2 linked regions of the Marinobacterium aestuarii genome follow. The protein of the gene in region 2 interacts with the protein of the main gene of each other region in a pairwise test. Links are inferred from orthologs where the notes say so. Each region holds a gene or a part of one and is shown on either strand. Other genes may lie near its edges.

Evidence for each region.
Region 1: the proteins of A8C75_RS08610 (region 2) and grxD interact in binary tests that used the Escherichia coli proteins (3 or more experiments, as listed by UniProt). The link is inferred for Marinobacterium aestuarii from one-to-one orthologs.

The regions. Positions count from the first base shown.
Region 1 is NZ_CP015839.1:1,378,709-1,386,451, reverse strand. What follows is about bases 1,667-4,460. They hold grxD (Grx4 family monothiol glutaredoxin), read right to left. Parts: upstream 3,336-4,460; coding sequence 2,997-3,335; downstream 1,667-2,996. Other genes in these bases: A8C75_RS06125 (aspartate aminotransferase family protein), read left to right, coding at 3,661-4,460; A8C75_RS06135 (peroxiredoxin), read right to left, coding at 2,297-2,899; rnt (ribonuclease T), read left to right, coding at 1,667-2,189. In the rest of the region: A8C75_RS06150 (argininosuccinate synthase), read right to left, coding at 1-322; A8C75_RS06145 (flagellar protein MotY), read right to left, coding at 453-1,292; more of rnt, read left to right, coding at 1,533-1,666; more of A8C75_RS06125, read left to right, coding at 4,461-4,854; argF (ornithine carbamoyltransferase), read left to right, coding at 4,900-5,805; A8C75_RS06115 (LysR family transcriptional regulator), read left to right, coding at 5,964-6,878; A8C75_RS06110 (carboxymuconolactone decarboxylase family protein), read right to left, coding at 6,899-7,288; A8C75_RS06105 (class II 3-deoxy-7-phosphoheptulonate synthase), read left to right, coding at 7,564-7,743. UniProt on the Escherichia coli protein: Monothiol glutaredoxin involved in the biogenesis of iron-sulfur clusters.
Region 2 is NZ_CP015839.1:1,938,254-1,945,490, forward strand. Bases 4,238-7,237 are described here. They hold A8C75_RS08610 (BolA family protein), read left to right. Parts: upstream 4,238-5,581; coding sequence 5,582-5,893; downstream 5,894-7,237. Other genes in these bases: A8C75_RS08605 (DUF3422 family protein), read left to right, coding at 4,238-5,585; A8C75_RS08615 (hypothetical protein), read right to left, coding at 6,477-6,881; aroA (3-phosphoshikimate 1-carboxyvinyltransferase), read right to left, coding at 7,075-7,237. Also shown: A8C75_RS08590 (SbcC/MukB-like Walker B domain-containing protein), read left to right, coding at 1-2,944; A8C75_RS08595 (hypothetical protein), read right to left, coding at 2,971-3,657; A8C75_RS08600 (hypothetical protein), read left to right, coding at 3,715-4,080; more of A8C75_RS08605, read left to right, coding at 4,197-4,237. UniProt on the Escherichia coli protein: Transcriptional regulator that plays an important role in general stress response. Has many effects on cell morphology, cell growth and cell division. Acts by regulating the transcription of many genes, including dacA (PBP-5), dacC (PBP-6), ampC and mreB.

The sequences.
Region 1 (7,743 bases), 560 kb from region 2 along the record:
TGGCTATTTCAATCAGTCGCTTGGCAATCAGCGGGCGTGCGATGGAGGTACCCAGCAGGTACTCACCCTCGTACACGGTATTGGCACGAAACATCGGGAATACGAAGTCACGCACGAACTCTTCACGCAGGTCTTCGATGTAAATTTCCTTTACACCCAGAGCCTCTGCCTTGGCACGCGCAGGCTCAACCTCTTCCCCCTGCCCCAGATCGGCAGTAAAGGTGACCACTTCGCAATTATAGGTATCCTGCAACCAGCGGACGATAACAGACGTATCAAGTCCGCCGGAGTAGGCCAGCACAACCTTTTTAATATCCGACATCTATTGGCTCCACATGAAATCACCCGACAGCCGGCAGCGAGCACAAGGACCCACAACGACAGCAACCGGGCAAAGAATCTGTTGGCGAAAAAACGCAGTATTATATCAGCAAAGCACGGGACTCAGAAGGCTATTCACGCTCAAGACGGATAGTGACGCGGCGGTTGCGATCCCGATTCGCCGCCGAATTATTGGGCACCACCGGATAACGCTCGCCATGAAAGCGCATGGTGATCATGGATTCATCCATGCCCTTGGCCTTCAGGTACTCGGTCACAGCCTCGGCCCGCTTCTTCGACAGGTCCCGATTCAGCAGACGCCGCCCCAGATTATCGGAATGACCATCCACATAGACCGACTGCACGCTGTCATCATGCTTGACGTAGAGCGCGATCAGGTCGAGTCGCGCCCGGGCCGAATCAGACAGCACATAAGTTGCCGGCGGAAACAGCACCGCCGTGCGCGCCACCTGACGATAGTTCACCGGCAGCAAGCCTTCGACGCAGCCACTGTAGTCCTGATAGGCCGAACCAAAATTCGCCGCCGACACCCCGACCCGCAGCGCCTCCGCGGTCCCCTGCCAGTCGGTACGGGTAAATGTGGGCACCAGCCCCTTGTACAGAAACGCCAGCATCTGACGGGCGTAGTTCGAGGCGACATCAATATCACCACTGGCGGCATCCACCTTGAGCGTCGCAATCATCTGCGGCGCCGCGCCCGGCCGCCAGGGCGGCGCCTCAGCCACCAGCAACGCCTGCGCCGAGGCATTCACCTGCTCAACCGCACGCAGGCTGAAACGCACATCCTCCCCCGCCTCGCGCTCAAACAGCGCCCGCCCGTAAGCCGGCACAGCCTGACTCAGACGGCAACTGAACTTGGAGGACTCCAGCTCCCAGCGCGAATCGTCAATCGCAGCCCGATAGGTGACCGCCAGGGCAGTCTCGGCACCCAGCCAGACGAGCAATAGCAACGAAAGTCTGCACAGCAAATTTATCACCCCAACCAGGAACCAGAACACACTCAAGTGTATCGACCCGAACCCCATTTCCTTTAACACCCAGCCCGACAAAAGGCCTGCGGCGATACAAACATATACCCTTAACTGCCTCGACTCTACGGGAATATGCGTTCAGCAATGGAGGCTGCGCGCCTGGGTTGCTAGAATAGCGCCTTACTCACCGACTGCACGCGCGGCAATTAAGGACTCCTCTTGAGCAACAGCACCATTCCGCAACTGATGGCAGACCGTTTTCGCGGCTTTCTGCCCGTCGTTATTGACGTTGAAACGGCGGGCTTCAACTCCCGCACCGACGCCCTTCTGGAAGTCGCAGCCGTCACTCTGACGATGGACGAAAACGGCTATCTGATGATCGATCAAAGCTTCGACGAGGCGGTTGATCCGTTTGAGGGTGCCAACCTGGAGCAATCCGCACTGGACTTCACCGGCATCGACCCCTTCGACCCTGAACGCAACGCCATTTCCGAAACCCTGGCGCTGGAAAATATTTTCAAGCCCATCCGCAAGTCGATCAAGGCACACAACTGCAAGCGCGCGATTCTGGTTGGCCATAACGCCGCCTTTGACCACAGCTTTATTCAGGCTGCGGCGAGCCGCACCGACGCCAAACGCAACCCCTTCCACCCCTTTTCCACCTTCGACACCGCCACCCTGGCAGGGCTTGCCTATGGACAGACCGTCCTGGCACGGGCCTGCGACGTGGCGGGCATCGATTTCGATGGCAAGAAAGCCCACTCCGCGCTCTACGATACCGTCAAGACCGCCGAATTGTTCTGCGCCATCATCAACCGCTGGAAGGATCTGGGCGGCTGGGACATGGTACTGGAAAGCCGTCAGTACGACGACTAGACCATCAACAGCAACCCGCGCCCAAACGCAAAAAACCCGTCACGAAGACGGGTTTTTCATATCTGCAGAGGCCAACTCCAGGGAGTCGACCCGCACAGCAGGCAGGCTTACAGCTTGCCGGATTCTTCAGCCAGGTAAGCGGCAACGCCTTCCGGAGAAGCGTTCATACCCTTGTCACCCTTGTTCCAGCCAGCCGGGCAAACTTCGCCATGCTCTTCGTGGAACTGCAGCGCGTCAACCAGACGAATCAGCTCGTCGATGTTGCGACCCAGCGGCAGGTCATTGACGATCTGTGCACGTACGTTACCTTCCTGATCGATCAGGAAAGCGCCGCGGAATGCAACACCGTCAGCGTGCTCAACGTCGTACGCCTGGCAGACTTCGTGCTTGATGTCAGCCACCAGAGTGTACTTAACAGGACCGATACCACCCTGATTAACAGGGGTGTTGCGCCATGCGTTGTGCGAGAACTGGGAATCGATGGAAACACCGATAACCTCAACGTTACGCTCTTTGAATGCCGCAACACGGTGATCCAGTGCGATCAGCTCAGACGGGCAAACGAAAGTGAAATCCAGCGGGTAAAAGAAAACCAGGCCGTATTTACCCTTGATGGCTTCTTTCAGGTTGTAGGAATCAACGATTTCGCCAGTGCCCAGAACAGCCGCTGCGGTAAAGTCCGGTGCTTGCTTGCCAACTAGTACGCCCATTACTTCTCTTCTCCGTTAGTCGTCGTATTTCAACGCTTAAAAACTTCGGCGTGACCACTGTGCGCGATCACGCCGAAAGAATAAATGCTGTATTAACTCAGGCTTCTTCTTCAGGAGCCTGGTTCGCTGCGGCCTGCTTGATCAGCGTTTCCAGCTCACCATTGGCAGCCATCTCGCAGACGATATCGCAACCGCCCACCAGCTCACCATTGACCCACAACTGTGGGAAGGTCGGCCAGTTCGCATACTTGGGCAGCTCGGCACGAATTTCAGGGTTTTCCAGGATGTTCACGAACGCGAAGCGCTCGCCACAATTCATCACAGCTTCGACTGTACGGGATGAAAAACCACATTGCGGGAAACGCGGCGTGCCCTTCATATAAAGCAGGATGGTATTTTTCTCGACCTGCTCTTTGATAGTATCGATCACACTCATTGATACACCTTTAAAACTACAGTGAAACTCTAGTCCGCCGTGCGCGAACGCCTTGTATCAGCCTACCATATATCCGAGCAAAAGAGTCAGGCAAAAAACACCCGCACGCCGACTTCTACCCACCTGACACAGGCCAGTATATTGCGCCAAAGGCGCGGTATTTCAACCCCGGCCGTGAGCGTTTTTTACGCATTAGCCCTCGTCCGCCACTGCCGCGAACGTCTGCCCGCACGACATCCATTGCCAAAATGAATGCCAGTCAATAGAATGCCTTTCTTTTGTTTGGCAGCCAGGGCTGCCTTTTTGCGTTGTAGGGAGCACGAACATGGCAGCTACGCCTATCATGAATACATATAACAGGCTCTCGGTTGCCTTCGACCATGGCGCAGGCGCCTGGCTGTATGACACAGACGGCAACAAGTACCTGGATGCACTGTCCGGCATCGCCGTGTGCGGCCTGGGTCACAGCCACCCGGCCGTCACCCACGCCATCAGCGAACAGGCCTCCCGCCTGATTCACACCTCGAATCTGTACACCATTCCGCTGCAGGAGCGCCTGGCCGAACGCCTGTGCGCCATCGCCGGCATGGACAGCGTGTTCTTTGGCAACTCAGGTGCAGAGGCAAACGAAGCCGCCATCAAGCTGGCACGTCGCTTCGGCCACCAGAAAGGCATCGACAACCCGGCCATTATTGTCATGGAAAACTCCTTTCACGGCCGCACCCTTGCCACCCTGAGCGCCACCGGCAACCGGGCTGTGCAGGTGGGTTTCGAACCCCTGGTCAGCGGTTTCGTACGTGCACCCTACGATGATGTCGACGCCATTCGTACCATCGCCGCCAACAACCCCAATGTGGTTGCCATCCTGGTGGAACCGGTACAGGGCGAAGCCGGCATTCGCATTCCCGCCGACAACTACCTCAACCAGCTGCGCGACATCTGCGATGAGCACGAATGGCTGCTGATGCTGGACGAAGTCCAGACCGGCAACGGCCGTACTGGCAAATATTTTGCGTATCAGCACAACGCCATCCTGCCGGACGTGGTAACAACAGCCAAAGGTCTGGGCAATGGCGTGCCAATTGGTGCTTGTCTGGCTGCTGGCAAAGCTGCCACTATCCTGTCTCCGGGCACCCACGGCTCGACCTACGGCGGCAACCCACTGGCCTGCGCTGCGGCCTTGGCTGTGGTTGATACCATTCAGAGCGAAAACCTCTGCCAGCGCGCCGAGCAACTGGGCCAGCGCATCTGCGACGGTTTTCGCGCCCAGCTGGGCGATTCGGACTACATTCGGGAAATCCGCAACAAGGGCCTGATGATCGGCATTGAGCTGACAGAAGCAGGCACCGAACTTGCGGTGCTGGCCAAGGTCAAGGGCATCCTGCTGAATGTAACCGGCGGTGGCCGCGTTGTACGACTGCTGCCCCCCCTGATTTTGAGCGATAGCGAAGCAGACCTGCTGGTTAACACGCTGTCAAAACTGATCCAGATATATGCGGCTGACGAGCGGGAAATTTAACCTCGACCGCCGCTCTCAGAGGACCTGCTTAAGCAGATACTACCTATGAGCACGAGACATTTTTTAACACTTAAAGACCTGTCCTCCGAAGAGCTGAAACAGCTCATCGTACGGGCCGGCGAACTGAAGAAAATGCGCAATGACGGCGTCGTCTACGAGCCGCTGCAGAACCACGTCATGGCCATGATTTTCGAAAAGGCCTCGACGCGTACACGCGTATCTTTCGAAGCCGGCATGGCACAACTGGGTGGCCACGCCATGTTCCTGTCCTCGCGGGATACGCAGCTTGGCCGTGGCGAGCCGGTCGAAGACAGTGCCCGGGTTATCTCCAGCATGGTCGACGTGGTCATGATCCGCACCTTCAGCCATGAAACCGTGGAAACCTTCGCCCAGTACTCCAGGGTGCCGGTCATCAACGCTCTTACGGATGACTATCACCCGTGCCAGCTGCTGGCTGACATGCAGGCGTACCACGAGCATCGCGGCTCGATTCAAGGCAAGACTGCGGTCTGGATCGGCGATGGCAACAACATGTGCAACTCCTATATCAATGCCGCGGCCCTGCTGGATTTCCGCCTGCACATTTGCTGTCCGGAAGGCTTTGAACCCATGCAGTCACTGCTGCAAGAGCATGGTGACCGCATTCAGCTGTTCCGCGACCCCCAGGAAGCGGTGCGCGGCAGCGACCTGATCGCCACTGACGTTTGGGCATCCATGGGTCAGGAAGACGAGCAGCGCATGCGCGAGCGCAAATTTGTCGGTTTCCAGGTGAGCCCCGCACTGATGGACCTGGCCAACCCCGACGCCGTCTTCCTGCACTGCCTGCCGGCCCACCGGGGCGAGGAAATCAGCGAAGACATGCTGGATGATCCCCGCTCCATTGTTTTCGACGAAGCAGAAAACCGCCTGCACGCCCAAAAGGCGCTGCTGGAATTCCTGCTGGTCAAGTAGGTTTCAAGCGCATCAGTGGGCCGCTGTACACTGTGCCCGCCGATGCGCAATTTCGCGTCCGATACCCTCTATTTGGCTCAGGTTCGCTACCGCGACCCGACGGGCCGTCGCGTTTACCGCTATAATTTCGTTTATTTCATTCAGGATGGGTACCAGGCATGGTGGAACTAAGGCATCTCAAGACTCTGGCGGCCCTGCGCGACGCCGGCAGCCTGGTCGAAGCCGCTGAGCGGGTCCACCTGACCCAATCCGCCCTTTCCCACCAGATCAAGGATCTTGAAGAGCGACTGAGCTGTTCACTGTTCATCCGCAAGACCAAGCCCATCTGCTTTACCTCGTCGGGCCAGCGCCTGCTGGCCCTGGCCGATGATGTGCTGCCCATGATTCGCAATGCCGAACGGGATATTGCCCGCCTGGCAGGTGGCGAGGCCGGGCGACTGAACATCTGCATCGAATGTCACAGCTGTTTTGAATGGCTCATGCCCACCATCGATCACTTTCGCCAGCACTGGCCGGAAGTCGAAATGGACCTGTCGAGCGGCTTCAGTTTTCAGCCGCTGCCGGCCCTGGCCCGCGGCGACCTCGACCTGGTCATCACCTCCGACCCCGAAACCCGCAACGGCATCATCTATATTCCGCTGTTCAGCTACGAATCAGTGCTGGCCATCGCCAAGCAGCATCGCCTGGTGGCACGGCGCTACATACATGCCGAAGACCTGAGCCAGGAAACCCTGATCACCTACCCGGTGGATCACGGCAAGCTGGACATCTTCAACCACTTCCTGGATCCGGCCGGCATTGATCCGGCTGAAATTCGCACCGCCGAACTGACCGTGATGATCCTGCAGCTGGTCGCCAGCGGTCGCGGTGTATCGGCATTGCCCAACTGGGCGATACACGAATACCTGGAGCGCGACTACATCGCCGCCCGTCCGCTGGGCGACAAGGGCGTCTGGTGCACCCTCTACGCCGCCATCCGCGAAGACCAGAAATCATCCGAGTTCATGGTGGACTTCCTCAATACCGCCAAGGAAGTCTCGTTCCGCAACCTCAGCGGCATCAAGACCGCCTGAGGCTGAGGCTGCCCCGTGGGCTAGTTGCCGCCGCTCGACTCCCAATCTTCTATCGCCTCGCGGGCCGCACGAAAGGCCTCCTGTGCCGCCGGCGCACCGCAATAGATCAGGGATTGCAGCAGCACTTCCTGTATTTGCGCCACAGTGCAGCCATTGCGCAACGCGCCCCGCACATGCCCCTTCAGCTCAGTGGGCGCCTTTAGCGCCGCCAGCATCGCAATGGTCACCAGGCTGCGGGTCTGGCGCGGCAAACCCTCGCGCTGCCAGGTCGAGCCCCAGGCATGCTCGTTGAGCCAGTCCTGCATCGGCCGGGTAAAATCACTGGCACCCTCCAGCGCCCGGCTGACAAACTCTTCACCCATGACTTCGGTGCGAACCCGCAAGCCATTTTCCCAATCATCCCTAGACACAGCGCTCTCCCCTGACTGTTGTTAACACTCGATAGCAAAGGCCTGAAGATAGGCCTAGCAAGAAACCAACTCAAGCCTGACAGGTACTCTGCCCCGTTAAACTGTCACCCACGTGCGACGGCTACAAGCACAAAAGAAACGCGGAGAAGGCCCCTGAGAATGCCGCACCAGCAGCGCCAGTACAGGCCCCAGAGCCACGGCGGGCCTTGTTTCTTGTCGATGATCCCGTACACTGTTGCCTTCCTCTAAATTGACATCAGACAGAATCCAATACCATGCAAGACTGGAGCCCCAGCAGCTGGCGCGAAAAGCCCATCGTGCAGCAACCGACCTACACAGATCCTCGTGCCGTTAGTGCCGTGGAAGCCGAACTGAACGCGCTGCCGCCGCTGGTTTTTGCCGGTGAAATCCGCTCACTGCACGCACAGCTGGCCAATGTTGCCGAAGGCCGTGCC
Region 2 (7,237 bases):
CCCGGATATGGTGCTCGAAAAGCGTGCCAATCGCTTTATTCGCGAGATGGTCACGCACCTGAGTCATGATCCGCAGATGCCCAACGATGACGACAAGTTCGTCAAAAACTTTCGCAACGCGCTCAAGTTCCTGCCCATTGACAGCCCGACGCGCTTTATTCGCGAGTTCGTGCTGGACGAGAGCATTGTGCACGTGGGGGCCTTTCGCAAGTCGCTCGATGAGTATAGGGCCATGGAGCACAAGACGCTGGAAGTGTCCCGGCGCATCGAAGAGCTCGAAAAGGTACAGGAGCTGTGCAAGGGCATTGCGCGCAACGTACGCAATGCCGTCGAGTATGAATGGGTGGTGCACGAATCCCGCTTCGAGAATACCGACCTGAAGAAAGAGGCGGCCGCCGAGCGGCTGGAAGAAAACCAGGAAAAAGAGAGCGGCTATCAGCTTGCGCTGGAGCAGAAGTCCGATCAGCTCAACCAGATTATGCAGGACCTGGCCGAAGCTCGCGCGCGTCTGAACAATACCGACAGTGCGCACCAGATCAAGGCACTGGAGTCGGCCGTGACCGCGCGCCAGCATGAGTTGGGCGGTATCAAAGATCGCATTCAGCATGTTCATGGCGTGCTGCGCACCACTGTAGGCTTCGCCAGCTTTGAGCAGCTGATGCCGGAGAACTTCCGCCCCGTGGTGCAGCAGTCCGTTGGCCTGTGGCGTGAGGGGGGCGACATGATGGCGGATCTGTGGCCCGAGTCGCCGGTTGAGGTCGACAATAATCTCGATCAGCTGAAAAAGCATGTTGATGGCGTGCGGCGCGAGATCGCCCGTCAGTTCGAGCGCTCGGTGATTCGGATGAACGAGCTGCGCTCCGAAATCCAGAACCAGAAGGGCGCGGTGGAGCAGCTCAAGCAGGGGCGGGCACCGGTGCGCCGCAATACCCAGGAGCTGATGGAACTGCTGGCCGAATACGGTATCGAGTCCACGCCCATCTGCGAGCTGGTCGATATCAATGACGACAAGTGGCGCGTGGCCATTGAGTCCTTCCTGGGAGCGCGGCGCGAAGCACTGGTGGTGGATCCGGATCGGGTCAAGGAAGCCATTACTATCTATAGGCGCAAGGGTCGGCACCTCAAGGGCAGCCGTATCATCAACACCACCAAGAGTGATGACTGGCTGGGGCGTTACAAGGCCGGCTCCCTGGCGCATTTTATCGACACTGACAACGACCATGCCAGGGCGTACATGAACCGTGCGCTGGGCTCGGTGATGGCGGTGGAAACCGAAACCGAACTGCTGCGCCACGAACGTGCTCTGACCTACGACTGCATGCTGCAGTCCGAGGGCTCCACCACCTCGATCAATGAAATGCAGCCCATCATGGGTATTCGGCGTCGCGCCAGTCAGCTGGAAGTGCAGGGTCGCCAGGTTGATCAGATGGTGAATGAGTTTGCGACCCTGGGCAAGCAGCACAGTGCGCTGGAAAAACTGCGCGACAACCTGATCAGCCTGGCCAATGCGCTGCTGGGTGTGAACGCGCGGGTATTTGATCTGGTGAATCAGCGTGAGCAGCTGAATGCCGAGATCGAAGGTCAGCGCCAGGCGGTCGAAGACCTGCGCAATCAGGACGACAGCGGCATTCAGCAGGCGATTGCCGAGTTTGTTGCCGCGCAGAAAAAAGCCGGTGACGAGCAGAAACAGCTGATGGATCGTCTGCAAAAAGCCCGCACGGCCATGATCAAGGATAACGCTGCGGTCGAGGTGCTGGAGCAGGAACTGGTCGAACACAGCGCGGCCCGCGGCCGTTGCCAGGAAAATCCGATATTTGATGCTCAGGCCGCGCAGGAAAAACGCGATTATCTTGATGAAACCTGTGTGGGTGAGCTTGAGCGCGTCATCTTTGAAGCCGCCAAGAAGGCCCAGGCCGAACTGCAGCTGCACGAGAAAAAGAAAAACGGCGTGCGTGATGCCGTGGCTCAGTACAAGGCGCGCTACCACGGCGGCGGCTTGAGTCACCAGGCGCTGGACATGATCAGCTCTGAGTCGACCCACGAGGATCTTGAAGCCTTTGTCGACAAGACGGTGACGGTGCTGGTTGATTCGGAACTGGCTGAATACGCCAAGAAAGCCGAGCGGGCTCGTCTGGAAGCCGAAACGGCTTTCCGATCCGACTTTGTGGCGCATCTGAACGATCAGATCGACAAGATCAAGGACCTGATCCGCGAGCTGAATTCGCATCTCAAGAACCGCCCCTTCCACAAGGAAATGTACAGTTTCGAGATGATGCCCAACCCCGAGCTCAAGGACATTCTGGAGCTGGTTGAGGCTTACACCCGGATGGATCAGGCCAATGTCGGCTCGCTGTTCGATCTGAAGAACGACGGTGACAAGCCGCACCATCAGGCGCTGGAGAAAATCCACGACGTGCTGAAGGACGAGGGCGAGAGCAGCCTGCTGCAGGATTATCGCAACTTCTACAACTTCGAACTGGTGGTCAAGGATCTGGACGGCAACCGCAAGACGACCCTGACGCAGCGTATCAAGACCGGTTCCGGTGGTGAGCATCAGGTGCCCTTCTATGTGGCCATGGCCGCCGCCATGGGCGCGACCTACCGGTTGCGTGAAGGCGCGGATGGCCGCCCGCTCGGTGGTATGAGTCTGTCGGTGTTCGATGAGGCGTTCAACAAGCTGGACTCCGAAAACACCATGACCTCCCTGGCGTTCATGAACGACCTGGGGCTGCAGACCATCATTGCCGCACCGGATGAGAAGTATTCGCTGCTCAGTTCCTGCATGGATACCATCATTAACGTCTGTCGTGATGGCCGCGTGGTGGATATCGATGTGGAATTCCCCACCGCTAAGGGCAAGGAATTGCTGAACTCGGATCATCCGCGCACGCTGCTGGCCGCGATGAGTCAGGATTCGCAGAACGAAACTCTTGAGCCTGCCTGAGCCGGCTGAGTCTCGGCTAAAAGCTGTTAGATAGGCGGTCGCTGCAACCTGGGTTGTGGCGGCTGCAGGTCCGGCACCAGGCTGGCGATGGCATTGCGCCGGTGCAGCAGATAGAGGCGACCGTTGCGACTTAGCCCGAGCCAGTGCTCTGGCGCATCCAGCAGTTGCAGCAGCAGGCTCTTGCTGTCGATAGGGGCTGCGCTGGCTGATGCTGCGGCAGAGGCGTGTCTGGCGGGCTGCAGATCCTGCCACTGGTCATTGGCCAGCAGGCGGCTCAGATTGTGGCCATCCCAGATATTCGGCGTCTGCTGCAGCGGCCCAAGCAGCCCCAGGCGTGACGGTGAGCTGATATGCCGTTCGCGGGCAAAGTAGCGTCGCACACTGAGGTCGGTGTGTACGCCCAGCAGGGAGTTGTCCCGTACATTGCTGCGAAAGTCCAGCGTTTCCAGACCTTCGATGAGCGTGTCCAGGCGCCAGTTGCAGGCCTTGACCAGGGCCCAGGCGGGCTTCAGCGAGAAGCGCGAGCCGAGGCTGAATTTCACCGCTTCACGTCCGTCGCGCACAGTGCCATTCAGCTGCGTGATCTGCAGAAAACCCGTCTGAAAGTCCACCAGGCTTTCCGGGGTTTCAACAAAGCAATAGGGTGATTCGCGCTGGCACAGGCTGACCCAGTGATCACGGTGGTTGAGGGCGGGCAAAACTCGAATCAGCATGGGGCACGGGGTCATAAAAGTGATTGAAAAGTATATCGAAAAGCGAGAGATGCAACCATGAAACTGTTAAACCGTGCGGCCTTTGCACTGTTACCGCGCCAGCCGTTTGCCGACTGGGTCAGCGCACTGCCCGCCGATACCGCCCAGGCGTCGGACCAGGACACCAGCCTCGCAGCGCTTCGGGCCGAGGGCACGCTCTATCTGATTGACGAAGTCTTCAGCGAAGAGGATTTTGCCGCCGCCCAATCGGATCACTGGCGCAAGATGTTCGAAAACGAGCTGTCGGCCTGGGATGAGTTTGCCGATCACTGGCCTGGGAATCTGAGTGCTGAGCTGTTTGACGCCTGGTTCGAACTGCAGCCGCAGCTGATGGCGATTGATCTGTCATCAAAGCCGCTTATGCTGGCACCGCTGCAGGACTAAATGTAATTGTAAGGGCTAGCAGGCCCACAAGTTGCATATCCAAGGGTACATTCGCAGTATTGAGTGGCGTTCCCGTGCCGGGTTTCAATAGCCGCTCAGTGAAAGGGAGCCAAGGAATGACCGAGCTTATTCAAGCGTTGCCAGTCGAGCCCGGGTTCAAATTGCATCCGCTGCGCGAGTTGCTGTACGAAGAGCTGCATTCGCGGCCGTTTCAGCAGATTCAGGCGCCGGCCCGTGTTACACATCTGGCGGTGCTGTGCCCAGAGTCCGAGCGGGCACAGCAGTTTCGCCATCTGCAAACGCTGTGCGAGCAGCTCGATGCACCCGTACCTGAGCACGACAGCAGCTGTTTTCAGCAGGATTTCGGTTCGCTGCGGCTGCGGCGCGAAACCCATATGGAGTTCGTCGCCTACACCTTCATTCATCTCGATGCGACCAGCCCGAATGCCGCCTGCGACCAGCCCTTCGCGCGCACGGCGCTATCACTGTTGCCACCTGGCTGGCTGGATCAGCTGCATGGCAGTGTAGTGGGCGCTTTCCATGTCGCCTTCGAATACAGCGAGTTGGAAGGCAAGCAATTGCTGCCCCAGGCCAAGCGCAATTTTGAAGGCATGCGCCTGATTGGCAGTAGCCCGCAGCAGGGCGATGCCCATATATGGACCAGCTTTCGTCTGCACAGCGATGGTTTTGGGCGTTTTCTGGTGTATAACCGCGGCATGTCACCGAGCCAGCTTGGGCGACTCATGCAGCGCTTGCTGGAGATCGAGACCTACCGCCTGCTGATGCTGCTTGGCATGCCGTTGGCGCGCAGCATAGCGCCGGCGCTGTCGCCCATGGACGAAGCTCTGGCTGATATTACCCAGCGTCTGGCCGGCAATTCGGACCTGGATGAAGCCGTTATCCTCGCCGAGCTGACCGCCATGGCGGCGCGGGTGGAAGATTTTCGGGCGCGTTCGACCTTTCGCTTCAGCGCCACGCGGGCGTACCATGAGCTGGTGCTCAAGCGCCTGGAAGAGCTGAATGAAGATGAGGTCTCAGGCCATCTGACCCTGACCGAATTCATCACCCGCCGGGTAACGCCGGCGGTACGCACCTGCGAAACCGTTGGGCGCAGGCTGGAGGACTTGTCCAGGCGCATCGATCGGGTATCGGACATGATGCGCACCCGGGTCGAACTGTCGATCCAGGGGCAAAACCGGGCCTTGCTGGCATCCATGGACAGGCGTTCGCGCATCCAGTTGATGATGCAGCATACCGTCGAGGGGTTGTCGGTGGCGGCGATCAGCTATTACAGCGTTGGCCTGCTCAAGCATATTATTACCGCCGCCTATGATGCCGGCGTGCCGGTCGACAAGGATATGGCGGTGGGGGTTTCAGTGCCGCTGGTACTCTTTAGCGTCTGGTTTGTGACACGGCGTATCCATAAACATTTTCATGAACTTGCCCGCGAGGAGCGCAGCGCGGAAGCGCAGCGCAAGACGGGCGTGAAGGCAGAGAAGACATGAGTGTACAGGCGATAATTGAACACAAGCTCAACCAGGGGCTGAACATTGTGCAGCTGGATATCGAAAATGAAAGCCATATGCACTCGGGGCCGGCCACTGAGAGTCATTTCAAGCTGGTACTGGTGTCGGATGATTTTGCCGGCAAGCGCCTGGTACAACGCCATCAGCTGATCTTTGGTTTGCTCAAGGACGAAATGAGCAACCCGATTCATGCGCTATCCATGCACCTCTATACGGCGGATGAATGGCGGGCGCGTCAGCAACAGGCGCCGACGTCCCCCGAATGCCTTGGGGGTTCCAAAGGCTAGCAGCCTGTCGGACTTACCACTGATCTACTGCGGAAAAGCCGATTTTGGTCATTTTTCGTCCTCTTTTTCGTTAAATAGAACCACTATTTGCCTCAAAAGAGCTCAAAAACTGCCTCAAAACGGACTTTCCCTCGCTACGATCGGCCAAGTCCGACAGGCTGCTAGAGCATTTTCACAAAACACTTATCTGTCGATCGAGGTTGCTTTGAGTGCTGCCACCGAAACATCAGGGCGGCTCTTGTTCCCCCTTATGAAGCCGGCGAGCACTGAGGTCATTCGGCGATAAGGCCCGAAGGGGCGCAACAGGGACTGATGCGCCTGCGATGAGATACAGGGATGTACCGTCAGCGCAGCCCGTCGAATGATCTCAGAGCGCAGCGAATAGGCTTCATTGGGGCGTATTCTTCAAGGTGAAGAGCTTTGGTTACTTTCTTGGCAAGTAACGCGCCAGCAAGGCGCAACATGAGCCATCAAACCGCTCCGATACCTCAGTCTGCACAGGCTCTAACAGGGTCATCTTAATCTCGTCTCAACCATCGCAATGGGCCGATGTAAGATGAACGTGCTCTAGAGCAGCCAAGGGTCACCAGCTGTGGCCCTTGAACTTCCAGTCGATGGCATCGATGGTATCCGCCACCACCGTAATGCGGATTTCCTTGCCGGCGTCTATGTAGGTCCAGCGTTCGGCCGGGCTGCGGTAGTCGCAGTTGTTGCGATTGCGCCCCCGGCGCCAGTCATGCCGGTTGCTGCGTTCACTAAAGCGGCGTCTGTCAGTGCTCCTGTAAGAAAAACGTTCATCGCAGCGATAGCCAATCTGACTCACCCACAGCGGCTGCCCCGCATGCTGCAGCAGGCGCACCACCGAGTCGCCATCGCGAAACAGTACGCCCCTGATATAGAGCTGATCGGCAGCCACCAAGCCGCTTGCCAGCAAGAGGCAAAGGCTCAGAAACAGGGTGCTCAGGCGTAGCGCAGCGGGAAATTTCATCAAGCAATGACTCGGTAGCAGTGACTATGGCTGTTGGAGTCTGTCCGTGCGCGATTGTTTCAGTAGATTTCCAGGGCGGCTGCGGGAAGTGCTTTTAGGGGAGAGGTCTTTGGGGGAACGGCTGTTGCAATTAAAGCAGCCGCGCTGCGAACACAGGCTGTCCGCAGCGCTTGTCATTCAGTATCTATTGGCTTTAGCGTTGACACAGCGTCTCGAACAGTGAGAAGTATTCCGGGAAGGTCTTGGCAGTGCAGCCAGGGTCGTTAATGGTGACAGGCGTATTGCTCAGGGCAACCAGGGAGAAGCACATCGCCATGCGGTGATCGTCGTAGGTGTCGATGGCCGCTTCCTGCAAT